DNA from 3 places in the Aeromicrobium changchenzhani genome. Region 2 is predicted to be linked to each of the others. Evidence: predicted binding sites of a transcription regulator. Region 2 holds the regulator's gene; each other region holds the start of a gene.

Region 1 (9,628 bases), 950 kb from region 2:
AACACGCGATCGAGCTCGCCCGGGCGGCTGCGGCCGCGGCCAGCGACAAACTCGCCAAGAAGATCATTGCCTTCGACGTTTCTGAACAGCTTTATATCACTGACATCTTTCTGCTTTGCTCGGCCGATAATGAGCCACAAGTGCGTGCGATCCAAGACGCGGTTGAGGACAAACTCCATGAATTGGGCGCCAAGCCCGTACGCCGTGAAGGTGCCCGCGAAGCCCGCTGGGTTCTGCTCGACTACTTCGAGATTGTTGTCCACATCCAGCATCACGAAGAACGTGAGTTCTATGCGCTTGAACGGCTGTGGAACGACTGTCCGGTGGTCGGGTTGCATTGAGTCGGCAGATTATTCTTTGGCGGCATGGGCGTACGGCATGGAACGCGGCCGGGCGGGTTCAGGGCCAAAGCGATGTGCCACTTGACGACACCGGCTATGCGCAGGCCGAGGCCGCGGCCGCGCGCTTGGCCACACTCAACCCGGCACGAATCCTCAGCTCGGACCTTTCGCGTGCGGCCGCAACGGCCGGCGTTCTCGGTGAACTCTGCGGGGTCCCGGTCGAAGTCGATGAACGGCTCCGTGAACTGCACTTTGGCGTCCGGGAGGGACTTACCTCGAAGGAAGCCTGGGAGTCCTATCCCGATGAAATGCGTGCTTGGATCACCGGCGATGACTACCGAATGCCCGGCGGTGAAACCTATCGGGAAGCGGGCCGCCGCTTCGCCGATGTGCTTGAGGAAGCGTGCGAAGACCTCGGCGATGATCGGCCGCTAGTTGTGGTCGCGCATGGCGCAGTGCTGCGCGTGGGAGCCTGCACCTTCGTGGGGATCGGGCAAGCGCATTGGCGTTCACTCGGCGGTTTCAGCAACTGTGCCTGGTCGGTGTTGCAGGAGTCGCGTTTCGGCGCGGAGAACATGTGGCGGATCACCGAATGGAATGCTGGAACGCTGCCAGAGCCGACCCTCTCCGACGACGACTGACCCGGATTTGGGTCGGGCTGCGGATACCGTTAGGATTGACCTGCTCGAATATGTTGAGTGTTCGGGGCATTGGCGCAGTTGGTAGCGCGCTTCCATGGCATGGAAGAGGTCAGGAGTTCGAATCTCCTATGCTCCACACGATTCAAAGAAGGTCCCACACATTGTGTGGGGCTTTTTTCTTTCCCACACGGGCGCCACTCCGCCCAAGCTCGACGGGTTTAGGCGGTGATGCCGTGGGTGATGTCGTGTTCGGTGTGGGTGATGAATTCTGGGGTGAACCAGGGGTCGGGGTGCCAGGGTTGGACGGGGAGTGGGTCGGGGGATTGTTGGTAGTGGTGGCCGGTGCTGGTGGTCCAGTCGAAGGTGCCGGGTTCGGTTTGGGTGACCGATAATGTTCCGGCGGTTTTGAGGCGGTGGGCTCGTCGATGTAGGGCACCGAGGTTCGCAGCGGTGGTCGGGGCGGGATATGCGGTGGTGTGGTCGGTGTCGCAGTCGCTGGCCGGAACGGTTGAGGTGGGGAAGACGCTGGTGCCGTCGCGGAACCGGATCGCCATGCCCAGGTCGCCGGTGGCGAACCTGCCAACACGGGTTACGTCGAGTAGTTTGCCGGTCTTGTCGGTGAGGAGTCGCCAGAACAGGGTGCCGGGCTGGATGGCAAGATCGCGGATGTAGCTGGCGGGGACGGATGCGGACCGGTCGATCAGTTCACCGGGCGCATCGGATAAGCCCATGACTGATTGGATCGGGACAACGACACCGATATCGATTCGTGCCCGATTGGTTGGGCTGGTGGTGCCCGTGGCGGTTGTGTCGCCGAGGAGCAGGCTGCTGAGCGCGTCCGCGCGCTGTTGGGAGTGTGTCCGTCCGGTAGTTGGTTGTGTGCGGGCGGTTTGTTCGATGCGGTGGTCGATCGCTGCGGCTTCGGTTGAGGGCAGCAGGGCCATTAGCCAGCTCATGCCGTCGTCGCCGACTTCCAGGTGGACACGGCGTTCGCGGCGGGCTTGGCGGTGTCGTTGTTCGGCGAGATCGGGTTCGATCCGGTCGACGAAGCGGGCCAGCCAGCGACGTAACTGCTCCAACGTCCGGCTGCTGGCGATGTCCACAACCATGACGTCCAAACGAGTGATTGAGTCGGGGCGTTCGAGCCGGCCAGCGGTGGCCACGATCAGCCCGACATGGCCGGCACCAAGATGGCCACGGGCCCACCCGTCCCAGACGTGCGGCAGCCGGGCGCGGGCGTAGCGGGCGGCCGCGAGCAGCCGCTGCAGGACGCCGACCGGGATCAGTAGCGCGAGCGACAACTCGTGCACCGCGGCCTCGGCCTCCAACTGGCCAACTTTCTGGCCAACCGTGCGGCCATGGCCACCGATCGCCTCGCCGTGGCTGCGGGCGTCAGCAACGAAGACCAGCATGTCCATAACCTGGGCACACTCAGCGACGAACGCTGTGCTCTGGCGCGCGACCAACCGGTCGATCAACACTGCATCCGCCATCACTGATTCACCCCGAATCCGCCACTAAAACATTCTATCGAACACATGTTCGAGTATAGTCATAAAAACCCATGAATACAAGAGATTTTCACCAAATAAGGAGACATATTTTTGCGTTCTCAGCCGCAACGAAGTGGGGGCGAATTGTGGTTGCTAGGTTTGTCCCCGTGCAGAAGCCCGGTCGAATGCAGATGGTGGTGGTCGGCCTCATTGTGGCGATCGCCGGCTTCCATCTCCTCTCGGTCACAACCGCGGCAATACCTACCAATAAGACCTCGACAAGCCTCAAACCGGTGACCGCCTATCTGAATCCGTTCTTCACGCAGAATTGGCGACTGTTCGCACCCAATCCGATCTCATCGGACCGTTCAATCGAGTTCCGTGGACAGTACTCGTTGGCGGACGGCTCCAGCAGGACGACGAAGTGGCTCAATTGGACCGACGTCGAACTGGACCTCGTACATCACAAACTTGTTGGCGGTCGGGCCGGCTACATCACCAACAAGATGGTTGGCCCGCTCAACAGTCGCTTCCTCGCGATGACTCAGCAACAGCGCGAAACAGCACTCAACGACAAGAAGACGGCGCTTGACGGCTATGCAGCACTGCGTAAAAAACTGACTGAAGAGTCGGACAATGCCGGTACCGTCAATCTTTATTTGCGCTACGAAACCACGATCATTGGGCTGGCAACCTCGGCGCTCAAGGCCGCGCACCCGGGTGTCGACTTCACGGCAGTTCGATATCGGATAGTCGATCGAAGTGTCGCCCCATACTCTGAACGCAGCAAAAAGGACTACGTTCGGCCGGCGCCAACGGTCCGACGTAGCGGATGGCGTGCGCCGATTCAGGCCAGCAAAGCTGAGCAAGACACTATTACCTCGTTCTATCGGCGGCATCGATGATTGCGCGCTCGTGGGAATGGCTCATCGGAGAGAAACATTCGACGTACGGACTCGCGGTCACGCGGATGTTGTTGGGCTTCATCATCTGGAGCCAGCTGCTCGCCAACTGGCCTGATCGCCAATACACGTGGGGCGACGGGGCGGCCTGGACCGATCCGATCCAAGGCGGGCGCGGATGGCCAGACTTTCTGAACTATCTCTTCGTCGACTCACAAGGCTGGATTTTCAACCTCGCATACATTGTGACGATTCTTGTCGGCATCGCCATGATGCTGGGATTTGCGACTCGCGCTTCGACGATTCTTGCGTTGCTGTTCTGGATGTCGCTCTATGTCGCCAATCCGCTGGTCGGTTCGGGCGGCGATGCGGTGCTGCGCATGGTCCTGCTCTATATGTGCTTTGTCGATTCGGGACGGCACTGGTCGGTCGACAGTTGGTTGCGGGAGCGTCGCGGCCGAATACCAGCGATATTGCCCGACTGGTTCACGACGACGCTTCACAATATTGCGATCATCCTGATCATTCACCAGATCGTCATGGTCTATGTCGCCTCGGCGTTGTGGAAGGTGCAGAGCGATAAGTGGATGGGTGGCACCGCGGTCTACTACCCGCTTCAGGTGAAGACATATTCGCCGTGGAACGACCACATCCATCTGTTGACCGATCATGGCTGGATCGTTGCTGTTGCTTCGTACACCGCCATCGGGGTGCAGCTGCTCGTGCCGGTATTGCTGATGTATCGACCGACACGCTTTCTTGCGCTGATCACGTTGACCGGTATGCATTTGGGCATCGGGATTTTCATGGGGATTCTGTACTTTTCGCTCGTCATGATCGCCGTTGACGTGCTGCTGATCAGCGATCGATCCTGGTTCCGATTGGAGTCGGTGCTCCGTCGTCGGATGTTCAGGGAGCGGCGCGATCGAAAATTGGCCGATTCGGAGCCAGACGCCGCTAATTAGTGTATTTGGTGGAATTTTTCCGGGGGTGGTATGCGAGTTGTCGCAATTATGGCTAGACTAATCCCGCTGGTGGCCCCTGTGCTGCTTTGCGTGTGGACCTTGGCGTGCTCGGGGACCCAATGACATGGCGTTTGATTTAGAGGAGAACACCCGGATGAAAAGGGTTGGAAAGAATTCCATCGCGCTTGGACTGGTGATGGCGCTTGTTTCGCTGGCACTGTCCTTCTCAGCGAGTGGTGCACCAGATCCAGTTGCGCAGGCTACGTCCGCGGCAGTTACGAGCAATGGTCTGACTCAGATCATCAGCGGAACGCCTTGCAAGGTCGCTTTTCCTGACGGCACTGCCACTGGGCAGTGTGGCGAAGGACTCGATACGACCGGCGTTGACGCATATTCGCAGCATGCGACTGCGTCCGAGAACGGAAAATCGAAGGCTGACGCGAGCGTCGCCCCGATCAACATCGTTCCGTTGGGCCCATCGCTCGACATCACCGATCTGGTCGACGATATCGGCAACATCGATACCGGTACCATCCTCGATCCGATCGTTGATGCAATCGATGACCCAGTTCTTAAGGCCTTGGTTCGTGGCGCGCTGGACCCACTCGTTACGCCGATCGACGACGCGTTGCAGACCGCGCTGGGCGCGGTTGACAAGGCGCTGCCCGTCTCACTGCAAATTGGTGCGGTTGAGGCAACGTGCGAGGCCAAGCCGAAATCGGCCAGTGGCACCGCGACGGTTGCATCCATCAAGTTGACCATCAAGCTTGGTGACCAGGTCATTAACGTGCCGATCACTATCGCGACTACACCCAACTCCAACCTGGTCGTCGGCTCGGACGAAGCGGCACAGCAGATTGTGGACGACGTCATCACCGGCATTCAAGACTCCTTGAGCAGCAGCCTCGGCGGTGCACTTGATCCGCTCAACCTGGTGTTGGCCGGTCTCAAGGACCAGGTCCTCAACACGTTGTTCGATGCATTGGAAGATCCAGTGTTGACACCGCTCGGGAATGCGATCGAGAAACTTGTCTCGGGCACGGTCAACGAGCAGACGAAGACTGCGGGCGCGATCAGCGTGACCGCCCTGCACTTGAACCTGCTCGACGGTGCGAATGACCTCAAGTTGGCCAAGGTCACCTGCGGTCCGAACCGTGCCGCGGGCGCAACGGACGCTGATGCTGACGCTCCGGCGGATCAGGACACCAACGCCGATGCCGATGCTCCGGCGGATCAGGACACGATTGCGGACGCCGATGCTGACGCTAACGCTGACGCGGTGGCTGACGCCAATGCGGACGCCAACGCCGATGCAGGCGTGACCTCGGCGCTGCCGAACACGGGTGCACCGAATGTGCTGCCGCTGCTGCTCCTCGCGCTCGGATTGGTTGGCTTCGGCTCAGCAGTCCTAGCAAATGAGAAGCGCCGTTTGGCCAAGCAGTAAGGTCTAACCGCTGAACCGGTGAAGGGCCGGCGACTACCTCGAAAGAGATGGTCGCCGGCCCTTCCCGCGTCACCTTCATGTGCTGGCCGACCCGTAGGATGAACGACATGCCCGCCAATGAGCAAACCGCCCCCAGCGGCGACTCACCTCACGGTTGGCAGCGCACAGCGATCCTGACGGTCGCCCTGCTAGCGGTCGTCCATACGATCCTGATTGCCATCTGGCTAGCGCCATCTAGCCCCATCCGCGACGCGGTCGGTTCGACCCGACTTGCCAGCTACGTGGATCCCTATTTTCAGCAATCGTGGGGCAATGCCGATCCGAGTGCGCAGTTCGTCGACGAACGGCTGCTAATTCGGGCCGAGGTCCTCGATGTCGCCGCTGGCAAGAAGCGCACGACTGGCTGGGTCGATGTCACGAAGATCGAGCGTCCGGCCCTGCGGCACAGCCTTCAGCCGGCGCGGGTCCACCTCATCAATCGGCGGCTCGCCACCAACCTGAATGCCGCGACATTCGGGCTCAACTTCGACCAGAAGCTATTGGTGCAGAAGAGTTACGTGAAGGACTCGCGCGGCAAGCTGACGGAATCGCTCTATGGCGCGGGCGGCGTCCCAGTCGTCGTCTCGAACTATTTGGCGTACGACACGATGACGACGCAGTTCGCCACGATGTACGCCACGTCTCTGTATGCGACGGCCGCATCGGGTGCTGAGATAACGAAGATTCAATACAAGGTCGGCCGCAAGACCATGCCACGCTTCAAGGACCGTGACAAAGCCGCGGCGGCAACGTACACCTACTTTTCCTTCGGCTGGCGCAAAGCACTTCCGGCCCAAGAAGATGCCCAGTCCGAATTCGACTCCTACGTGAAGAAGTGATCACCGTTGCGTGAATTGATGTGGGCCGTTTCCGATAGGTTCTATGACGCTCGGGACGGACTCGAGGGGTGGCTGCTCGATGATAAGAAGGCCGCGTACGGCGCGGCGGCCTGTCGCATCTTGCTGGGCGCCGCAGTGCTCCTACTACTGGTTGGCAACTTCTCGACCCGTCAACTGTGGATCGGTCCGGCCTCAGTGTGGGCGGACCCATCCCGCTCGGCCAGCAGCTTCCCTGAACTGACGATTCTGGCTGGCGCGAGTGGTTTTATTGTCACGGTCGTCTACAGCCTTGTGCTGGTGAGTGCGCTGGCGTTCCTGCTCGGTTGGCACACACGGATTGCGACGATTCTCACCACATTCGGCTTTATCGCAATTGTCGGCCAAAACCCGGTGGTTGGTACATCGACGGACAACCTGATTCGGCTCGCCCTGCTGTGGATGCTGCTGATCGACTCCTCATCACATTGGTCATTGGACGATCGTCGGCGGCAATCTAAACCGCTTATGGACGCGGGCGGCGTCACCGCGCTCAAGAATGCCTGGAACAGCCATGAGACGGTCCCGGCGTGGCTTTCGACCAGCGTGCACAATATTGGCATCGCGGGTCTAGCCGCGCAAACCGTCCTGATCTATATGAATGGTGGCCTGACCAAGATCACTTCGGTGGCATGGCGGAATGGCACCGCCTTGTATTCGACGATGCAACTGCCGGACTACCGGCCCTTCCCGTGGCTGTCGGACCTATTTAGCCATAGCGCGATCCTGCTCGCACTCATCACGTATGCGGTGTTGTTCACGCAACTCTTCTTTGGCGTTTTCCTGATCAACCGGATCACCCGATGGATCGTGATCGCGCTGGCGATAGTTGTCAACGTTTTCTTTGCGCTGATCATGTCGCTTCCGGTGGCATCGCTGGCGATTCTCGCGCCAACGGCGATCTTCGTGTCGACATCGACCTTTGAAGGCATGGCGGGGTGGCTGGGCGACGTCACGACACCCGCGCGGTATTGGTTTGAAGATCGCTTCGACGACATACGGGATCGTCGTGACGACGTTCGGCAATGGTTGAGTCCGGGCAAACGCCGCGCGTTCTAGGCGTTGCGTTCAGGCAGTCTTAATCGTTCGCCGGCCAGCGAACACGACGAAGATGACAGGCAGTGTCAGGACGGCCGCAGAAGCGTTGAGGGTGCCGAAGTTCCAGCCGGCCATGATGAGGCCGGCAATCAGCCCGCCTGTGGCGCCTGCAAGGTTCATGGTTAGGTCGCTCAGGCCCTGCACGGACGGCCGGACCGCCGGATCGAGGTCTTGGGTCAGCAGGGTTGATCCGGCGATCACTGAAGCCGACCAGCCGAGCCCCAGCAGCACGAGGCCGACGGTGATTTGGAAGTCGGAGGGTCCCGCAGTGCCAGCTACCCCGACCGCTGCGATCAGCAGTGACTGACCCATCAGGATTGTGGGTCGAGCGCCCCAATGGTCGCTGAGCCAGCCCATGACGGGGGACAGGGAATACATTCCGGCAATGTGCAGGCTGATGGTGAGCCCGATGATGTCCAGACTTGAGCCGTGATCCTGCATGTGCACCGGTGTCATCGCCATGACCGACACCATGACGGCATGTGCAGACGCGACAGTGAGAATGCCGGCGAGGGTGCTTCCGTGAACGTAGGGGAGTGCATGTGCGAGGCCTGAGCGTGACGATCCGTCCCCTCCGCCGGCTTCGATCAAGGGATCGGGTCGCAGTGTCGTGAAGATCAGGATGCCAGCGAGCAGGAAGCCAGTGCCGGAGAACACCAACGGTCCGGCGAGAGCCGGTATGCCCAGTACTCGCGCGAGCGAGGCGCCCGGGCCGATCAGATTGGGACCGATTACTGCGCCGATCGTGGTCGACCAGATCACCAGCGACAGCGCCTGACCGATCTGGCGTGGTTTGGCGAGGTCGACGGCGGCAAAGCGGGATTGAAGATTGGCTGCAGTGCTTGCGCCAAACAGGATGAGGCCAAATAGCGATACGGTCAACGAGTTGAAATTCGCTCCGACGATCGTGACTACGGCGCCACTCGCCCCGATCAGCCAGCCGAGCGTCAACGGCGGACGGCGACCGGCGCGATTGGCGAGCGAGGCAAGTGGAAGGGTGAAGAGAGCGGCGCCGAGCGTGAGCATCACGGTGGCCATACCGGCCCACGCGGAGGAACCACTCACGTCCTTGATGATCAGCGCGCCGACGGCAAAACCGGCACCGTTGCCGATCCCACCGATGACCTGGGACGCCGACAGAATCTGAACTGTCCGTCGCTGGATCGCAACCCGTTCGTCGCTACCGTCGTGCTCAATCATCGGTGCTCACTGTCGTCGGAAAATACGTGAGCACATTGCCACCTGGCTACTCTACTTGCGTCGCACGGCGTGTGATTACCAGATCGTGACGCGGTCGGCCGGGTCCAGCCACAATTCGTCTTCCGCGCGCACATCGAACGCAGCATAGAACGCGTCGATGTTGCGGACGACCTGATTGCAGCGAAATTCGGGCGGCGAGTGCGGATCGATGGTAAGCCGGCGTACGACTTCCTGTTCGCGGACCTTGCCCTGCCAAGCCTGCGCCCACGAGATGAAGAAACGCTGGTCGGCGGTGAGACCGTCGATGTCGGCGCCCGGTTGATCGCCTTGAGCGAGCCGGTATGCCTTGTAGGCAATGCCGAGGCCACCGAGGTCACCGATGTTTTCCCCGATCGTAAGTTCGCCGTTGACCGTGGCGCCGTCAGCGCCGGCGGGAGACAGCGCTGCATACTGCTCGATCAGCGCGCCGGTGAGCTTTTCGAACGATTGGCGGTCAGCATCGGTCCACCAATTGCGCAGTGCGCCCGTGCCGTCGTAGTGCGAGCCCTGATCGTCGAAGCCGTGGCCGATCTCGTGGCCGATGACCGCGCCGATCGCGCCGTAGTTGACCGCATCGTCAGCATCGGCGTG
Region 2 (9,628 bases):
TCGGCTACTGGGTAGCCAGTTGGTCGGTCGAACGCTGAATCAGGACTTGTCGCCGAGTTTGTCGGCGGCATCCTTCGCTTTGTCGGCGGCCGCATCGATCTTGTCCTCGTATTTGCCCTTGCTGGCTTTGTTGGCCAGGTCGGCGGCCTTTTCCAGGCCGGCATCGATCTTGTCGCTGTTGCTGGCAGCCAGGTCGGCGGCCTTATTCTTCAATTCGTCGGCATGCCCTTTGAACCGGTCGAGGAGTCCCATTAATTCGTCCTTTTCTCGTTGGTGATGAGCGATACCGCCCCCATATGGCATGACATTACCTGCGAGACTGACGTTATGTCCCTTGTCGACCGCATCGTGGCCATCATCGGCCCAACCGCGGCGGGCAAATCTGATCTGGCCGTTGCGCTCGCACAATCGCTGGGGAACGCCGAGATCGTCAACGCTGATTCGATGCAGATTTATCGCAGAATGGACATCGGCACGGCGAAGCTGACCGTCGACGAACGGGCTGGAATTCCGCACCACCTGCTCGATATTCTCGATATCACGGAGCCCGCAACTGTCGCCGAGTTTCAACTCTGGGCACGTGCTGCGATCGCTGATTGTATGCATCGGGGCGTCACGCCGATCTTGGTCGGCGGCTCCGCGCTCTATCTACGGGCGGTGCTCGATCGGTTCGAATTCCCGGGCACCGATCCGGCTATCCGCGCACGGTGGACGGCCGAGCTCGAGTCGCGTGGCGCAGTTGCATTGCATGAGGAGCTCGCGTCGCGCGATCCCGATGCCGCCGCTCACATCTTGTCGACCAACAGGCGGCGCATCGTACGAGCATTGGAGGTCATCGAATTGACCGGCAAGCCGTACGCCGCGACGCTGCCCGCACTTGAATATGCCTACGCCAACGTCACTGTCATCGGCATCGACGTTCCCCGAGAAATCCTCAACGAACGCATTGCGCAACGTGTCGATCACATGTGGGAGCAGGGGCTTGTCGAGGAGGTTCGGGGGCTTCGCGCGGCGGGTCTTGAATCCGGGCTGACCGCAAGTCGGGCGCTCGGCTATTCGCAAGTCCTCGACTTTCTGCGTGGCGACAGCACCGAGGCCGAGGCGCGGGAACTGACGATCATCGGCACCCGCAAGTTCGCCCGTCGACAGGGTCAATGGTTTCGCAAAGATCCCCGCATCCAGTGGATCACCCACGACTCGGCCGACAAACTCAAAGAAACCCTGCAGATCCTAAGACCCGCGATCTGACCCCGCGATCTGAAGCCTTAGGTGGCTTCCCGCAGAGCGTTTGTCCAGGCAAGGCATCAGATCGCGGACGTAAGGCTTCAAATCCTGGGGCCGGGGGCTGGGGCCGGTAGACTTCGGCTATGGGATTTCCTTGGCTCAAGGGGCACGGTACGGAGAATGACTTCGTGCTGCTCCCGGACCATGACGGATCGATCCACGGCGATCTTGATCCGGCCTTTGTCGCAGCGATCTGCCAGCGGCGGCGCGGCATCGGCGCCGATGGCGTAATGCGCGTGATCCGCACCGCCGACCTCCCGGATCCGGCATTTGCGGGTCAGTCGGCTGAATGGTTTATGGATTACCGCAATGCTGACGGATCGATCAGCGAGATGTGTGGCAACGGCATCCGGGTGTTCGCGCTGCACCTCAAGCAGGAGGGCCTCATCGACGCTGATGGTCCGGTTGCGATTGGCAGCCGCGACGGGGTCAAGACCGTTACGTTCCAGGGCGCCGAGATTAGCGTTGACATGGGCGTTCCAGAGATTTTCGACAGCACTAAGATTCAGGTCGCCGAGCGCTTCTTGGAAGCCAAACACATCGAGACCGGCAATCCGCATGCGGTCGCTTTCATCGAGCGTCTTGCCGACGCCGGGACGCTGCTCGATGAGCCGGGCTATGACCGTGAGGCATACCCCAACGGGGTCAACATCGAGTTTGTCGTACGCGCCGGCGAGCGACATGTTGCGATGCGAGTGCATGAGCGTGGCTCCGGTGAGACGCGATCCTGCGGTACGGGTGCCTGTGCGGTTGGTGTGGCGGCGGCGCTTGCCGATTGCGCTGATCGACCGGTGACCTATCGTGTGGACGTCCCCGGCGGCACCGTTCAGGTGACGTGGGCCGAGGACAACCACATGATTCTGACCGGCCCAGCTGAAATCGTCGCACGCGGCGAGATGGAGTGGCTCATATGACCGACGGCAGCACTGAGGGTCTCGAACTCGAAGAACGCCATTCCCTCCGCCGTGTCGCGGGCCTTTCGACCGAACTTCAGGACATCTCCGAGGTCGAGTACCGCCAACTGCGGCTCGAGCGTGTCGTCCTGGTCGGCGTATGGACTAGCGGCAGCGCCGCGGACGCCGAGAACTCGCTGACTGAGCTCAAACTGCTTGCCGAAACTGCAGGTTCGGAAGTTCTGGATGCACTGATCCAACGCCGCCATAAACCGGACCCGGCCACTTACATTGGCAGCGGCAAGGTTGAAGAGCTCCGCGCTGCGGTCGCGGCGACCAATGCCGACACCGTTATTTGCGATGGTGAACTCGCGCCGAGTCAGTTACGCAACCTTGAGGACCGCATCAAGGTCAAGGTCGTCGACCGAACCGCGCTGATTCTCGACATCTTTGCCCAACACGCTAAATCCAAGGAGGGCAAGGCGCAGGTCGAACTTGCCCAATTGCAATACCAAAATCAGCGGCTACGTGGCTGGGGTGGCAATCTGTCTCGTCAGGCCGGTGGCCAGGCTGCTGGCGGCGAGGGCATCGGCGGCCGCGGCCCTGGTGAGACGAAACTCGAGACCGATCGACGCCGTATCCAGTCCAAGATGGCCAAGTTACGCCGCGAACTGAAGGAAATGAAGGTGACGCGCGCGACCAAGAAGACCCAGCGCCGCCGCCATGAAATCCCTGCCGTCGTAATTGCCGGCTACACCAATGCTGGCAAGTCGAGCATCCTCAATCGGATCACCGATGCTGGCGCTTTGGTTGAGAATGCACTGTTCGCAACGCTCGACCCGACCACGCGTCGTAACGAGACCTCTGATGGACGCATCTACACCTTGTCGGACACCGTTGGCTTCGTACGCCACCTGCCGCATCAGATCATCGAGGCATTCCGATCAACACTCGAAGAAGTTGCTGAGGCGGACTTAATTCTGCATGTGGTCGACGGATCACATCACGATCCCGAGGGCCAGATAACCGCCGTACGCGAAGTGTTCGCGGAGATCAACGCGACCGAAATCCCCGAGATCATCGTGATCAACAAGGCCGATCTGGCTGATCCATCGGTCATCGCACGCTTGCTCGCACGGGAGCCACATGCGGTGGTCGTCAGTGCACATACCGGCGAAGGATTCGACGAACTACTCAACGCAATTGAGGCCGATCTACCGACACCGGCTGCGCGTGTTGATGTCGTGCTCCCGTATGCGCGCGGTGATTTGCTCAACCAGATTCACGCGCACGGTGACATTGAATCGATCGAGCACATCGGCGAGGGCACTCATGTCATCGCGCGCGTGAGCGCAGAACTCGCGGGAGCCCTGGCGGCTTACGCCTGAACTCCCGCGCCTGAACTCCCGCGACTGAACTCCCGCGTGTGGCCGTTGCTGTCAGTCGGTCTTGGTGCGGAGAATCTGTAGGTGCCATTCCTCGGGTCCGCGCTGCAGATAGCTGACCTCGAACGTCTCGGGGGAGCGGCGTTCGAGCTGGCCGAGCAGTGGCTGTGGATCGTGCGGAGCGACCAAGACGATGCCGCTTCCGACGCGGACCGAATCGAGCGCGCCGAACACCGCGCCGTGGCGAATCGCGTGCGGAATGGACCGGGCGTCAAGGACCGGGAGGCCCTGTTCGTCGGACAATAGATTGAGCTCCATGCTGTACTCCTCTGGTAAAGTCATCAAAAGTTTATTACGGTAGGTACCGTGATTAAGAGTAGGTCCCACATTAGCTCATCGGTAGCACTTTCCGGGCCCTGCCGACGAGTGCTGGAATGCCTCATTGAGCAAGATGGCCTGTCCCCGATCGGGCAACTCTCCGAGGGTGTCGGCTCGCACCCCAATACGGTTCGTGAACATCTGGCCGTGCTGCTCGAAGCCGGATTGGTCACCCGCGAACGCGCCACGCCGTCGGGCCGAGGACGGCCACCGTGGCATTACCGCGCCACCGCGCTCGCGCTGACCCATGACACTAGTTATGAAGGGTTAGCGGTCGCCCTTGCCGATCAACTGGCGCGTATGAGCGCGGACCCGCGCAGCGCCGCGATCGAGGCTGGCGAACATTGGAGCAGCGGAATCGTTGATCCGAATCTGCCGCCCTCGGCCGACGGCGATGGTGTCCGCCGCCGAGTGTTGTCGATGCTCGATGAGTTGGGATTTGATCCCGATCCAGTGCCGGTCGCAGGCCGGATGCGCCTACGAGCGTGCCCCATGATCGGTGCTGCCGAACGCGAGCCCGATGTGGTTTGCTCGGTTCATCTGGGGCTTGTTCGTGGCATCGTCAAGAACGCTGGCGGCGATCCCGATTCGACCGAATTGCTGCCGTTCTTCGATCCCGACGCGTGCCACCTCGAACTTGGCTAAGTCGGGGTCTGTGGACAACGGTCGGTATGCCATCACCGATGCCGGTAACCTTCGACAGTGAGTGAAAAGCCCGATGTCCGCGCCGTACTGCATGCAGCAGTCTCGGCTGTCGACGGCGATGATCGGCCCGGACAACTCCAAATGGCCGAAGCGGTGGCCAGCGCGCTTGAACAGAAGCGGCATCTGCTCGTCCAAGCCGGCACCGGCACCGGCAAGTCTTTGGCCTATTTGGTGCCCAGTCTGCTCCATCACAACCGTGTCGTCATCGCCACCGCGACACTGAATCTCCAACATCAGCTCGTCGAGCGTGACCTACCTGCGCTCAAGGACGCCGCGCGCGCCACGATGACCTCGGTGCCGCATTATGCCGTCGTCAAGGGCCGTAGCAACTACGCCTGTCTGCATCGCATCCGCGAAGGCGCTCCCGATGATCAGGGCGCTCTGATCGAGGTGCCTGAGGGCTCGCTGGGTGCCGAGGTGCTTGAGCTCCGCACCTGGGCAGAGGAGCAGGCTGAGGGTGGTCACATCGCGGACCGTGATGCCGCGCCGTCACATACCGATCGAGCTTGGCGCCAGGTGAGTGTCAGCGCACGCGAATGCCTTGGCGCCGCAAAATGCCCATACGGCAATGAGTGCTTCGCCGAACTGGCCCGTGAAGACGCCCAGGATGCTCACGTCATCGTCACGAATCATGCGCTGTTGGCGATCGACGCAATTGACGGCGTACCGATGTTGCCCGAATACGACGCCGTCATCGTCGATGAGGCGCACGAGCTCGCGGCCCGGGTCACGCAGGCCTCGACCGATGAACTCAACTCGGTCACGGTCGAACGCGCTGCCCGGCGGGCCCGCAATTGCGTCGACGGCACCGAGGCAGATGATTTGACCGACGCTGCCGATGCGCTTGCCGATGTGTTGTCCCGGACCGAAGAAGGTCGCCTCGACACCCTCGAACAACCGCTGCAACAGGTGCTCGCACTCGTACGGGATGCCGCCCGTGCCTGTTGGTCAGCATTTCCAAAAGAGACCGACAATGCCGAACCAGATGCGGGCCGCCAACAGGCCCGCGGCATGGTCGACGAAGTTCGCAAGATTGCCGAACGCATGGGCAGCAAGGGCGAGACCGAGGTGCTGTGGGTCAGCGATGGCCGCAATGGTCGTCAACTGCACATCGCGCCAATCGATGTGTCGCTGAGTCTGCGCGACAAGCTATTCGGTGAAAAGACTGTCGTGCTGACCAGCGCCACACTCAAATTGGGTGGCGGCTTCGAATCGATTGCACGCAGCCTCGGCCTGCGGCCTGATGATGATGAAGTGCCGTGGGAAGCAATCGATGTCGGCTCGCCATTTGACTATCCGCGCCAGAGCATCCTGTATGTCGCCAAACACCTGCCACCGCCAGCGCGCGACGGTCTGGCCGCCCCGCAGATCGGCGAAATTTGCTCGCTCATCAAGGCGGCTGGTGGTCGTACGCTTGGCCTATTCTCCTCGCGCCGGGCCGCCGAATACGCCGCCGAAGAGGTCCGCAAAATCCTGCCGGACATCGACATCTGGTGTCAGGGTGATGCGCAGCTACCCGAGCTTGCGCGTCGCTTCGCCGACAACCCGACGACCTGCCTGTTCGGCACGTTGAGCCTATGGCAAGGCGTCGATCTGCCCGGTGCAACCTGCCAGCTCGTCATCATCGATCGGATCCCGTTCCCACGGCCCGACGATCCGCTGATGAGCGCCCGCCAAAGGCTCGTCGAGAAACACGGCGGCAATGGCTTCATGACGGTGGCGGCGAGCCATGCGGCGCTGCTGTTGGCGCAGGGGAGTGGCCGACTGATTCGTCGCTCCACCGACAAAGGCGTTGTCGCAGTTCTGGATCCACGGTTGGTGACAGCCCGCTACGGCAGCTTCTTGGCTGGCTCACTGGCGCCGATGTGGCGCACGACGGACAAGGCCATGGTCATTTCGGCCCTACAACGGCTCGACGCTGCGGCGTCGGATCCGTCGCCCACCAAATAGACTCACGACATGTCCTTCCTTGTCACTGGTGGCGCCGGCTATATCGGCGCGCATGTTGTCCATGCTTTTACTGAGGCCGAACTCGATGCGGTCGTCATCGACGACCTCTCGAGTGGACATCGCGAGTTCGTCGGCGACGGTGTGCCCTTTGTCGAAGGCACAATTCTCGATGCCGACCTCGTCCGGCGGACCATCGTCGAGCATGGGGTGACGGGTGTCGTTCATCTTGCTGGCTACAAGTACGCCGGAGTTTCGGTGACACGACCGCTGCATACCTATGAGCAGAATGTGACTGGCACCGCCACGCTTCTGGCGGCTATGGCGGCCGAAGGCGTCGAGCAGTTGGTGTTCTCTTCGAGCGCTGCGGTCTATGGAACCCCCGATGTTGCGCTGGTCACCGAGGCCACGGCGACGAAGCCGGAATCACCCTATGGCGAGAGCAAGTTGATTGGCGAGTGGCTATTACGCGATCAAGCCCGAGCAACCGAACTTCGCCATACCTCGCTGCGCTACTTCAATGTGGTCGGGTCCGGCGTTGACTGGCTCTACGACACCAGCCCGCACAATCTCTTCCCGCTGGTCGTTAAAGCGCTCGACGAGGGACGCATACCGCAAATCAATGGCGATGACTATGACACGCCCGATGGCACCTGCGTGCGCGACTACATCCACGTTGCCGATCTGGCGCGCTCGCACGTCGCAGCGGCAAAGGCACTCCGGGCGGGAACACCGCTAGATCGGATCTACAACCTCGGTAGCGGTGACGGCGTTTCGGTACGGCAGATCATGACCGCGTTTGCCACCGCGACCGGACGAGACTTCGAGCCCACGATTGCGGCCCGCCGGCCCGGTGATCCGGCCCGCATTGTTGCCTCGGGCGCCACTGCCACGCGTGACCTCGACTGGCAGATGAGTTACACGCTCGCCGACATGGTCGAAAGCGCGCTGGCAGCCAAACGCTGAACCGACTTGGCCCCAGACCTTGCGGACATAGACCCTGCGGCCCCAGACCTTACGGACATAGACCCTGCGGACTTAGACCTTCCGCAGGACGGTTGTGACTTTGCCCAGAATCGTGGCGTGGGTGCCGTCGATGGGGGAGTAGTCGGCATTGTGCGGCAGCAGCCACACCTTGCCGTCTTTGCGCTGGAACGTTTTGACCGTTGCTTCGCCATCGAGCATGGCGGCAACAATCTCGCCATTTTCGGCAACTGGCTGCTGGCGGACTACGACATAATCGCCGCTGCAGATCGCGGCATCAAGCATTGAGTCGCCCTGCACCTCAAGCAGGAACAGCGTGCCGTCGCCAACCAATGATTTTGGCAACGGGAAGATGTCTTCGGTGCGTTGTTCGGCAAGGATTGGACCGCCGGCGGCAATGCGTCCGATGAGCGGAACGTAGGCCGCCGCAGGGTGCGAGTTGTCGATATCGGTTTCATCGAAATCGCTCTCGCTGGCCGAGCCATAAGAGCGACGGGCGGCAATCACACCGGGGAGGAATACTTCAAGGGCACGCGGCCGGTTGGGGTCGCGACGAACGAAGCCGAGTCGTTCAAGCGTACGGAGTTGGTGCGCCACGGAGGAAGAACTGGCCAAACCGACTGCGGCACCGATCTCACGCATGCTGGGCGGATAGCCGCGCTTCTCGATCTCGGTCCGCAAGAATTCGAGGACTTTGCGCTGCCGCGGAGTCAACCCGGTTGCATCGGCAGGGCCATCGGGGAGTTCGGTGATATCGGCATTGGTATCGTCGCTCATGACGTCAGGTTAGTCCCAAGACTGATGTTTAATCAAACATATGTTCGATAGGCGTGTCGCGCCCTGATCTCAAGGTTGGCCCAATGAAAAAGTCGCTGAGCACTTCGAAGAACCCGCGTTCAGCCGTCGTGACCGGCGCTGGGCGCGGCATCGGTCGGGCAATTGCCGCCGAGTTGGTAGGTCGTGGCTACGAGGTCATCGTGACTGATCTCGATGCCGAGCAAGCCGAGCGTACGGCTCGTGAGATTGGTGCGGTTGCAGGCCTCGCCCTGGATGTTACTGACGAGGCGGCCAACACGACGATGGCCGCACGGGCATGCACCTACGCGCCGCTCGGCGCCTGGGTATGCAATGCAGGTGTCGGCTTTGACGGCGCGCTGTCGGAGCTCGAAAGTGATCAGATCCGCACCCTCGTGGACGTCAATTTCCTGTCGGTAATGTGGGGCGTGCGGGCTGCTACCTCGGTGTTCCGCACGCAGGCCAACTCGGGTATCAGAGGCGGCGACATCGGCATTGTCGCGTCGCTGAGCGCCCACGGCCCGGTGCCGGGGCTGAGCGTCTACGCCGCGACGAAGGCAGCCGTCCTCAGCCTCACCACGTCGTTGAGCGCGGAGCTGCGGAAGGACCGGATTCGTCCGCACGCGATTTGCCCCGACGGGGTCGACACCAAGATGGTCGCCGATATGCAGGCGGACGGCGATGCCCGCGCGCTCATCGCCGCCGGCACGTTCTATCAACCTGCGGCGGTGGCACGAGCCCTGGTCGATATGTTCGGCAGCCGGCGCGTCTATCGCACGATGCCGGTCTATCGCGGCGTCATGTCCAGGGTGTCGAGCATGGCACCCGGACCGATGATGCGGGTCGAGCCGGCGATTCGATTCATGGGCAGACGCAAACTCAAGAAAAGTATGTCGCGATGAGCTATCTCGTCGTTGGGAAGCGGGCAGCCGGCCAATGGGATCTTGAGATTCAAGGCGTTGGCCAAACGACCGCGGCCGATCAGGCTGGCATTGAGGCTGCTGCGCGTGCGCTGCTGGCGTCGTCCGGACACGCGGATGCTGCCGACGCCGACCTACAGCTATTGATGCCGGACTTCGAGGTCGACCTTTCCGAGACGTTGATGCCGCGTGGCGACCGGGTTCACTGGGAGATCTTGAGCGCAATCCTCGCCTTGCTCGTCGTCATCGGCGCAATTACCCTTATCGTCGTCGCGGTCCGCAACTAGCAGCCACCGGCGTTAGGACGCGAAGCGATCCGTCGCCTCAATGATCGCCG
Region 3 (9,628 bases), 560 kb from region 2:
CAACAAAAGGCGCAATAGCTGCGGCAGCAGCGGGAGTCCTGCTTCTCGGTGGCCTCGGTTCGCTGGCCTACTGGACCGCTACAGACACGGTTGACGGTGGATCGATCGAGGCTGGTGACCTCAAACTCACCGGCGGCGATTGTGGCGACACGTGGGTCTACGCCACCGGTTCTGCGAGCGCTGGCGACCCGGTGACACTCTTCGTGCCTGGTGACAAGGTGAGCCAAGTCTGCACGTTCGTGCTCCAGGCGACTGGTGACAACCTCTCGGCAAAGGTTGCGGTCCCCACGACGTTCACCCCCACCGAGACGCCGGTGGGAACATCGGCTGATTTCACCGTGACGGGCGGGTTCGCCATCGATGGGGCTAACGCACGGACGATTGCCAACAACGGCACCGTCAACTCCGCCGATGATGGGGCCACCATCACCGCGACAATCAATGTCACCGTTCCCTTCGGCACGGACGAAACTGGTACTCCCATTGTCAACGGCAACGACATGCAAGATCTGCTGGCCGAATTCGATGATATCGCGGTGACGCTCACTCAGGTCAATCCGAACCTCTGATTGGCGCGGGCTGCCTGGCGATGCATTAAAGCTTCCAGGCAGCCCACACCATCGGCAGGGGGGCAGTCGATGAAGCGAACACACGGAATACTCGGTTGGGCTGGCCAGGTGATCGCTTGGGTTGTGATTTTGGTTCTTGTCGCGGCCGTCTCGGCCGCAGTTCTCATACCGCGCATCGGCGGAGCAACTCCTTATACGATCCTCACCGGGTCGATGCAGCCGAAGTACCCGCCGGGGACGCTGGTGGTCATGAAGCCGGTGCCGCTCAAGGATGTTTCGGTGGGCACGATCATTACCTACCAATTGAAGTCCGGCAAGCCGACGGTAGTTACGCACCGGGTTGTTGCGGTGGCCACCTCGATCAAAGGCAGGCGAACATTCACCACCCAAGGTGATGCCAACAACGTCGCTGATGCAAAGCCAGTCAGGCCCGTTCAGATCAAGGGCAAGCTTTGGTACCACGTCCCTTATCTGGGCTACGTCAACAAGTTCATTACTGGGAGGGAGCGCCACATCACCATGATCATCGTTGTGTCAGGCCTCCTTCTCTATGCCGCTTATATGCTCACTAGTTCGTTGCGGGATCGGTTTCGCAAGTCGCGACACCGGAGCTCTGTGGATGCGTCATGAAGCGCTTTCTGGGCCGTCTCTTGGGTATGACGTTGTTAATCGCAGGAGCCTCAATCTCGCCGGCTTTCGCTGCCAACGAGCTCGGTCTCAGCCGCGACGGTGTGAACTGGACACACTCGATCACCAACCCAATCTTTGATGAGTCAATGCGGTGGGTGCCTGGTGATTCTGAGGCAGCCACGTTCTATGTGCGAAATCAGGGTGGAACGCTCGGTGATCTGACAGTTGACGTGCTGGGCTCCCGGGTGGGCGACCTGATCGACTCCGGCGACCTCCATGTCACTGCAAAAGGCGGCAATGGGAACTGGACCACGGTTTCCGAGGGCGGTACGCATCGGTTGCTGACCAGTCCCAACATCCCCGATGGCGCGGTTGAACCGATAAAGGTCACTGTTGCCTTCGATTTCTCCTCGCCAAATGCGACGCAAAACCGAGCATCAGATCTGGCCTTCCGTGTGACCCTGTCGCAGGCAGCTGCACTTGCGCCCACGGATGACGAAAAGGATGACACAAAAGGTGACGGGACCGGATCGTCAGGCCTACCCGTCACAGGTGCTCCCGCAATCGGTTGGTTCGTCGCAATCAGTGCCGTGTTGATAGGAATCGGGCTTGCATTGGTCCGGCGTCGACACGAAGAGGAGAGCGCAGATGTCTAGCCACGCCGCTCCTCGTCGCAAGAATTTTTGGCGTACTCTCACTTCCGCCCGTGCACGGGCTGTGTTGAGTCTAGGAATCCTGCTTGGATTCGGTGCAGTGGGCACCTCTGCATATTGGACCGATCAGGCGACGGTCAGCGTAGGCCCCATCAGTTCGGGATCGTTGGACCTCGTCCTGTCGCCGACAGCGACGATCCCGAGTTCGGCTTCGAACCCCGGTTTTGACACTGTGGGGCAGGGCGGTACCTGGACTTTCCCCGTTGTCGAGCTCGACGATGTCTTGCCTGGTGAATCCGTAGCCATGGAGATCTACATCCACAATGCCGGCTCGACACCGCTGAAGTTCACCGGCACAGCTCAGTCGTCTAGTAACAGCTTCGCAGGGAAGCTCCTCGTTACTACCAAACCCGGAGCAACAAAGGGAACGCCGACGGGAACGAGAGCGGACGGTGATCGGCGGGGCAACTGTGTGGGCGGAACCGCAAACTGGTGGACCAACGTGGCCATCAGCACCACTCCGAGCGCGATCACGCCATCAAACACACCCGTGACCCTGCAGCCGAGCACCTACCAGCGTCTCTGCATGCTGGTGACGTTCGACTCCACCGCAGGTAATGGGTTGCAGGATGTCTACACCACCATCACGGCCACCCTCGCAGCGGTTCAGCCGTCGTGAAGCCCAAAATGATGGAACAACGACCGAATTCATTCCCGCACTGGGTGCGAGGACTGGGGCAGGCGACCCTATGGGTTGGTGCGATCCTTGGGCTCCTTTCGATCGTTCTGACCGTAGCCACCTTCGCGTTTGGCGTGCAGCCCCTGGTGTTTCGCTCCGGATCAATGTCACCGGAAATCAACGCGGGCGCGCTGGCCTTCGCCAAAGAGGTGCCAGCCTCACAAGTCGTCGTCGGAGATGTCGTATCGGTCGTTGACAGCGATGGTCGGCGCGTCACGCACCGGGTCACGGCAAAAGCAACCGACGCGACCGATTCGGGAGCGGTTGATCTGACGCTCAAGGGCGACGCCAACGAAGCCGTGGACGCTGACCCGTACGTGATCAAAACCGCAGACAGAGTCATGTTTGACCTGCCCTACGCCGGGTATGTCGCGGCCTGGCTTTCGGGACCGGTGGGCATGTTTCTGGCCGGCCTAGTTGTGGCAGCAGTTTTGTTGTCGCTGTTTTTGCGACCTAGCCGAAGGCGGCCACCGAGCAGACGCGCTACGACCGGCAAGGGGTTGACCCTGCTCATCGCGATGGGTTTGCTCGCACCGGTCGGATTCGCGCAGGGCACAGCGACCGGAACCGACGCATACTTTTCGGACACTGCGGCGTTCGAAGCAGGGGTTATCGGCGCGCATCGCGTCCTCGCCTTCGAATGGCAGCCAACGCACTGCACGAATGTGGGTGTTGCGGTTCTTGGCTTCTATGGCAGCGTGCGGTTCAACTGGAAGATTCTCGACAAGCGGTATGAGACGGCATGGACATCTCCAGGTCTTATTGCAGGGTCAAAGATTGACTCTCAGACCGGTGCGGTTGGTGCGAACGTCTATACCGATTTCAGGGGCGGGATTCTCATTAACCCTGACTTCAAAAACCCCGTACTCTCGGGGGACACAGTGACGGTGACAGGCCGATCGCGACTGCGGTTGACGCCGGCTTGGGTCTCCGGGACTACGCGTGTGCAAGCGGTGGATCGAAGTTTGCTTGGTCGAGTCCGTTGTGCAGGCGAGGAGGTGCCCCCAGATGTTCTCATCACGCAACCCACTGATGCAGACCGCAGCCGTTCACAGGTTCAGACCGCGGTCAACAACGCGTGCGGTGGTTCGTCCCCGCTCAAGGCCGCTTGCGGCACCGCCCAGCCTTCGGGCAGTAAGACGATCACTGCTATCGAGTACGAGCTGAAACGGACCAACATCTTGGGAACCCGATGCTGGAATCCCGGAAACAGCACCTATCAGGCCGGTGCGTGCGGTACGTGGCGTCCCGCCACCTGGTCCACCGGCAGCGGGATAAGAAGTTGGTCCATCCCAAGCTCGAGCTCGGCATACACTGATCTGTGGGGAGCTGGTGCCTACACCATCACGGTAAAGGCCACCGACAGCAACGGTCAGGTCTTTACCCGGATAATCACCTTCGACGTAACGTTCCTCTGACCGTGGTTCGCGATCGCACGGAGTCGGTCGGCCGCAATCGATTCTGCGCGACCCGACCTAGTTGATCCTTGCCAGCCAACCCCATGACCTGAAACCCACGACTTGTATGTGACAGTCGCGAAGGCTTTCGCGATCTCTTCGATTTCGGTTGAGGCTCGATGTTCTTTGAGCCCCCGCTAGTGCATACTTAATCCATCACCCGCAGTCACGTTATGGGAGTTTCGTGGCGGGTGTGCAGAGGGAGCAGCAAGAGCTGCAGTCCACGTGGGCTGCGGTCTATCTGCTTTTTCTTCCCAGTCCCGGGAGGGAGTGGCGGCGGTAGGTTTGTTGAGTTGGTTCTCCCCCCTCCAGCCTGCCGCTGTCCGCTGGAGCTGCGCCTTTGCTGAGACCGTGCCCAGAAGTGTTATCCACACTGAGCCGTCGAGACGGTTGTGTTTTTGCCGGTGCTGCTCATAGATTGCTGGAAACGGTCAAGCGTATCGGGCACACTGGGAGGATGACGACGGTGGATCAGCAGACGTGGACGACGCTGGCGGCACTTGCCACGTTTGCGCTTGGCCTGTTTGTCTACCTCGTCGCTATGAAACGAGATTTGCGCGCCGACTTCAAGGCCGACATTGCCGGTCTGGATGCGAACCTGGATTCGACCCGAGGTGAGCTGAAAGGCGACCTTAATTCGATCCGGAATGAGCTTAAAGACGACATCGCTGATTTGGACGTGAAACTTGATTTAACACGTCGTGAACTCAAGGGTGACATTGCCGAAACTCGATCTGAACTCAAAGCAGAAATCGGCAAAGTCGAAGACCGACTCATCTCGTTGGAAAACCGGACCTACGACATCTCCGCCCGCCTCCCCGCGCCGCCAGCGGGTTCGGTGCCATGAGCACGCCCGGGGCCCATACACTCAATAGGTGATTCCACAACCTACGGTCGGCGTCTTCGCGCTTCAAGGCGATGTCCGTGAACACTTCCGTGCGCTTGCCAAACTCGGCCTCGAAGCGATCTCGGTACGCCGGCCCGAAGAGCTTGAGCGCTGCGATGCGTTGATCATGCCCGGTGGCGAATCGACGACGATGTATAAACTCGCCCGGATCTTCGAACTCTTCGAACCGCTGCAAGAACGCATCCAGGAAGGTATGCCGGTATTTGGCACCTGCGCCGGCATGATCATGCTGGCCGATCGGATCAACGACGGCGCCAAAGGACAGGAAACGCTAGGCGGCATCGACATCACAGTCCGGCGCAACGCCTTCGGCCGGCAGGTGGATTCATTCGAGGGCAATATCGATTTCGACGGCTTCGACTCGCCCATACATGCCGTGTTCATCCGTGCGCCGTGGGTCGAATCGATCGGCAACGACGTCGAGGTTCTTGCCACCGTTGATGCGGGGGAGTCCGGCGGTAGGATCGTCGCGGTCAAACAGGGCAACCTGCTCGCCACCTCATTTCACCCCGAGGTGAGCGATGATGACCGCATACACCGCTACTTTGTCGATATGGTCCTGACGGCATAGGTTCACGACACACCGAGTTCGAATTTGTAGATCCGCAGTTACCGAGAAGGGGGCCACATGTCCGGTCACTCCAAATGGGCGACAACCAAACACAAGAAAGCCATCGTCGACTCGCGACGCGGCAAAATGTTCGCCAAACTGATCAAGAACATCGAGGTTGCCGCCAAAATGGGCGGACCCGACCTCGACGGCAACCCGACCCTGTTCGACGCGGTCCAAAAAGCCAAAAAGTCCTCGGTCCCGATCGACAACATCAACCGTGCGGTCAAGCGCGGCGGTGGCCTCGATGCAGACGGTGTTGACTACATCACCATCATGTATGAGGGCTACGGCCCCGCCGGTGTGGCGTTCCTGATCGAATGTTTGACCGACAATCGCAACCGTGCTGCGATGGAAGTACGCACCGCGATGACACGCAACGGCGGCACAATGGCCGATCCCAACTCGGTGTCCTACATGTTCGCGCGCAAGGGCGTCATTATCGTGCCCGCCGAGCACGACGGCGTGGAGTTCACCGAGGATGACATCCTCATGGCGGTTCTCGACGCCGGTGCCGACCAAGTCAACGACCTCGACGGTTCCTTCGAAGTGGTCTGCGAGCCGACCGACTTGGTGGCCGTACGCAGCGCGCTGCAGGACGCCGGCATCGAATATGACTCGGCCGACGCTTTATTCGTCCCGTCGGTCACCGTTGTGGCCGACGCTGAAGCAGCCGGCAAGGTATTCCGACTGATCGACTTCCTGGAAGACTGCGATGACGTACAAAATGTCTTCGCCAACGTCGATGTCTCCGACGAAGTGCTGGCGCAACTGGCCGAAGACGACGACTGAGCCGACCGACTAGTTGGGCGGTGCGCTCGAGACTCGTCCGGCGAGTCTGCTTCTGCCTGACAGTGCACTCGACTAGAGTCTCGAACAGGTGTTCGGTGACAGCCTGGTCATCGTGGTCGTCGAGGAGGTGCCATGCGGGTTCTTGGGGTCGACCCTGGCCTGACGCGTTGTGGCTTCGGTGTCGTTGAGGGCACTGTCGGCCGACCATTGACGATGCTTGACGTCGGCGTTGCCCGCACACCGCCTGAGCTCGCGGTCGAGAAACGACTCCTATCGATCGGTACCGAGCTCGACGAATGGATCCGGCGCCATCACCCAGAGGTTGTGGCGCTTGAGCGTGTCTTCAGCCAACACAACGTGCGCACCGTCATGGGCACCGCCCAGGCCAGCGGCGTGGTGATGTTCATCGCCGCCAAACACGGACTGCCATTGGTTCTGCATACCCCCAGCGAGGTCAAGGCCTCGGTCACCGGAAGCGGCCGGGCCGACAAAGCACAGGTCACGATGATGGTCACACGATTGTTACGACTCACCGAGGCACCCAAACCCGCAGATGCTGCCGACGCCCTCGCGATCGCGATTTGTCACATTTGGCGTGGCGGTGCCACCAACCGATTGGCTGAGGCGGTCGCGCTCCATGGTTCACGTGCCGCCGGCACCGGCAAGGCAGGGATCCGTTGATTGCGTTCGTACGCGGCAAAGTTGCCGCCATCACCCTCAGTGCCGCCGTCATCGACGTTGGTGGCGTCGGTATGCAGGTCAAGTGCGCGCCCAACACTCTCGCGACGCTGCGTATCGGCCACGAAGCACAGGTGGCCACCTCAATGGTCGTACGCGAGGACTCACTGACGATCTTCGGTTTCGCTGACGATGATGAACGCGACATGTTCGAGCTTGCCCAGACGGCCAGCGGCGTCGGCCCCAAAGTCGCGCAGGCAATGCTTGCCGTGCTGTCCCCGGATCGGTTGCGGGCCGCGATCGCTGACGGCGATCTGTCTACTCTGACCTCGGTCCCGGGCATCGGCAAGAAGGGCGCCGAGCGCATCGTCCTCGAACTCAAAGACCGCATCGGTCCGGTCACCGCCGCTGCGCCGCAGACCGGTCGCGGTGCCTGGCGCGGCCAGGTCCATGACGCCTTGCTTGGTCTGGGTTGGAATGCTCGGGCCGCCGACGGCGCGGTTGACGCGGTCGCTGCCGACCTCCTGAACGGGAGCGAGCCGGACATCTCCTTCCTGTTGCGCGAAGCACTGCGTACGCTGTCGAAAGCATGAATATGGACACTGAACCCAGCAACGACGGGACAGACAGCGACCTCGACTTCGAGGGTGTTTTTGCGGGCGCCGCTTCCGAGGAACGGGCTTTCGAAGCAGCGCTGCGCCCCCGCACCCTTGAGGAACTGATCGGCCAGGAGCGCGTACGCGAACAGTTGGCACTCATGCTCGACGCGGCCCAGGCCCGCGGTCGGGCACCCGATCACGTTCTCTTGTCGGGGCCGCCCGGACTCGGCAAGACGACGATCGCGATGATCATCGCCCACCAGATGGCCGCGCCGCTGCGCATCACCAGCGGCCCGGCGATCCAACACGCTGGCGATCTGGCGGCAATCCTGTCGGGCATGAATGAGGGTGACGTCCTCTTCATCGACGAAATCCACCGCATGTCCCGACCTGCCGAAGAACTTCTTTACATCGCGATGGAAGACTTCCGCGTCGATGTTGTCGTCGGCAAAGGGCCGGGCGCGACCGCCATCCCGTTGGAGATCCCGCCGTTCACGGTGGTCGGCGCGACGACCCGAGCCGGCCTGCTGCCCAGCCCGTTGCGCGACCGTTTCGGCTTCACCGCGCAGCTGGAATATTACGAACCCGCCGAGTTGCATCGGATCGTTGACCGTTCGGCCGGATTGTTGTCACTCGCGATCACCGATGCCGGTGGTCTGGAGATCGCTTCGCGCTCGCGCGGCACGCCACGTATTGCCAACCGGCTACTCCGTCGGGTCCGCGACTATGCCGAGGTCCGCGCTGACGGCACGGTCAATGAAGCGGCAGCGCATGCCGCGCTCAGTCTGTATGAAGTCGACGCCCTCGGTCTCGACCGGCTCGATCGCGGCGTGCTGACCGCGCTGTGCAAGAGCTTTGGCGGGGGACCGGTCGGCATCTCGACGCTCGCGGTCGCCGTCGGCGAGGAACGCGAAACGGTCGAAGAGCTCGCCGAGCCATTCCTCGTACGATTGGGATTTCTGGCTCGAACCCCGCGTGGCCGGATCGCAACGGCCGCAGCATGGCGGCACCTCGGACTGGTCGCCCCGGTTGGCTTTGACCAATTGCCGATCGGAGAAACCGACCCCGAAGGGTGAGTCAAATCACCGGATGTGGAGCGGGGAGATAAACTACCCGATGGCCCAGAGGCCGATTTCGTCGTGCAGCGACGGAAACACTTCAATTCGGGAGAATTCACGATGGGCAGTTGGGATACTTACCTACCACTGGTACTTCTCGCACTCGTCTTCTGGCTGTTGATCCTGCGCCCCATGCGCAAGCGTCAGCAGGCTTTCAAAGAGACTCAAGGCGCGATCGGCGTGGGCTCGAACGTCATGCTTGGCAGCGGCATTTACGGCGAAGTTGTCTCGGTCATTGATGACAAGGCAGAGCTGAGAATCGCACCAGGAACCACGATCACGGTGGCTCGAGCCGCAATCGCGCGCGTTGAAGTCCCGATCAATCCCCATGACGCCGAAGCCGGCGCTCCGGAACAACCAGAAGGTAACTGAGTCTGTGGCAAGTCCCAAAAACACCAGGGCGGTACCGCATCCGAAGCGGACCCTCATCATCTTCATTGCAGTGATCATCGCGCTCTACGGCATCGTGGCGCTGACCGATCTGACGGCAAAGAAGGGTGATGACAGCGCGTGGCAGCCCAAATTGGGACTTGACCTTCAGGGCGGCACGCGCATCACGCTTCTCGCAAAGGATTCCACCGGCAAGATCCAGAAATCCAAACTCAAAGAAGCCCGCAACATCATCGACCAGCGGGTTAACGGCACGGGTGTCTCCGAAGCCGAAGTGACGACACAGAGCGACAATCAAGTGCTCATCGAAATCCCCGGCGAACAGAAGCAGGGGATTGCCGATCAGGTTGGCAAGACCGCCCAGCTCCGCTTCCGGCTGCTGTGGGCCGTCGGCAACAACACCAAGTCGCAAATGAAGCCCGATGAGATTAAGAAGGCCGTCGCCGCTGTCGACTGGAGCAAGCTGACGCTCGAGCAGAACATCGC

Evidence for each region. Region 2 encodes LexA, which represses DNA repair genes until DNA is damaged. Its sites were predicted from a motif close to TCGAACANNTGTTCGA; they were not measured.
Region 1: a site for LexA is predicted at 2,513-2,528, ahead of AC2YB9_RS12775 (DUF222 domain-containing protein). Genes of this name have one in related genera too.
Region 3: a site for LexA is predicted at 6,438-6,453, ahead of ruvC (crossover junction endodeoxyribonuclease RuvC). Genes of this name have one in related genera too.

Annotation. Positions count from the first base shown of each region.
Region 1 covers NZ_CM172480.1:2,523,064-2,532,691, reverse strand. Annotated here, with positions in the region: gene rsfS (ribosome silencing factor) at 1-341, shown strand, start outside; gene AC2YB9_RS12785 (histidine phosphatase family protein) at 338-982, shown strand; tRNA gene AC2YB9_RS12780 (tRNA-Ala) at 1,046-1,118, shown strand; gene AC2YB9_RS12775 (DUF222 domain-containing protein) at 1,201-2,475, opposite strand; gene AC2YB9_RS12770 (DUF5819 family protein) at 2,643-3,380, shown strand; gene AC2YB9_RS12765 (HTTM domain-containing protein) at 3,377-4,342, shown strand; gene AC2YB9_RS12760 (hypothetical protein) at 4,497-5,786, shown strand; gene AC2YB9_RS12755 (DUF5819 family protein) at 5,894-6,664, shown strand; gene AC2YB9_RS12750 (HTTM domain-containing protein) at 6,671-7,759, shown strand; gene AC2YB9_RS12745 (MFS transporter) at 7,769-8,998, opposite strand; gene AC2YB9_RS12740 (M13 family metallopeptidase) at 9,074-9,628, opposite strand, start outside.
Region 2 covers NZ_CM172480.1:1,568,390-1,578,017, forward strand. Annotated here, with positions in the region: gene AC2YB9_RS07955 (class III extradiol dioxygenase subunit B-like domain-containing protein) at 1-38, shown strand, start outside; gene AC2YB9_RS07960 (antitoxin) at 40-252, opposite strand; gene miaA (tRNA (adenosine(37)-N6)-dimethylallyltransferase MiaA) at 328-1,248, shown strand; gene dapF (diaminopimelate epimerase) at 1,368-2,198, shown strand; gene hflX (GTPase HflX) at 2,195-3,565, shown strand; gene AC2YB9_RS07980 (DUF2249 domain-containing protein) at 3,617-3,880, opposite strand; gene AC2YB9_RS07985 (helix-turn-helix transcriptional regulator) at 3,929-4,585, shown strand; gene AC2YB9_RS07990 (ATP-dependent DNA helicase) at 4,643-6,595, shown strand; gene galE (UDP-glucose 4-epimerase GalE) at 6,605-7,558, shown strand; gene lexA (transcriptional repressor LexA) at 7,631-8,353, opposite strand; gene AC2YB9_RS08005 (SDR family oxidoreductase) at 8,437-9,273, shown strand; gene AC2YB9_RS08010 (hypothetical protein) at 9,270-9,578, shown strand; gene pip (prolyl aminopeptidase) at 9,591-9,628, opposite strand, start outside.
Region 3 covers NZ_CM172480.1:2,128,517-2,138,144, reverse strand. Annotated here, with positions in the region: gene AC2YB9_RS10865 (alternate-type signal peptide domain-containing protein) at 1-569, shown strand, start outside; gene AC2YB9_RS10860 (signal peptidase I) at 639-1,199, shown strand; gene AC2YB9_RS10855 (hypothetical protein) at 1,196-1,855, shown strand; gene AC2YB9_RS10850 (SipW-dependent-type signal peptide-containing protein) at 1,848-2,531, shown strand; gene AC2YB9_RS10845 (signal peptidase I) at 2,540-4,009, shown strand; gene AC2YB9_RS10840 (hypothetical protein) at 4,506-4,895, shown strand; gene pdxT (pyridoxal 5'-phosphate synthase glutaminase subunit PdxT) at 4,927-5,526, shown strand; gene AC2YB9_RS10830 (YebC/PmpR family DNA-binding transcriptional regulator) at 5,584-6,357, shown strand; gene ruvC (crossover junction endodeoxyribonuclease RuvC) at 6,490-7,038, shown strand; gene ruvA (Holliday junction branch migration protein RuvA) at 7,035-7,628, shown strand; gene ruvB (Holliday junction branch migration DNA helicase RuvB) at 7,631-8,710, shown strand; gene yajC (preprotein translocase subunit YajC) at 8,813-9,124, shown strand; gene secD (protein translocase subunit SecD) at 9,129-9,628, shown strand, end outside.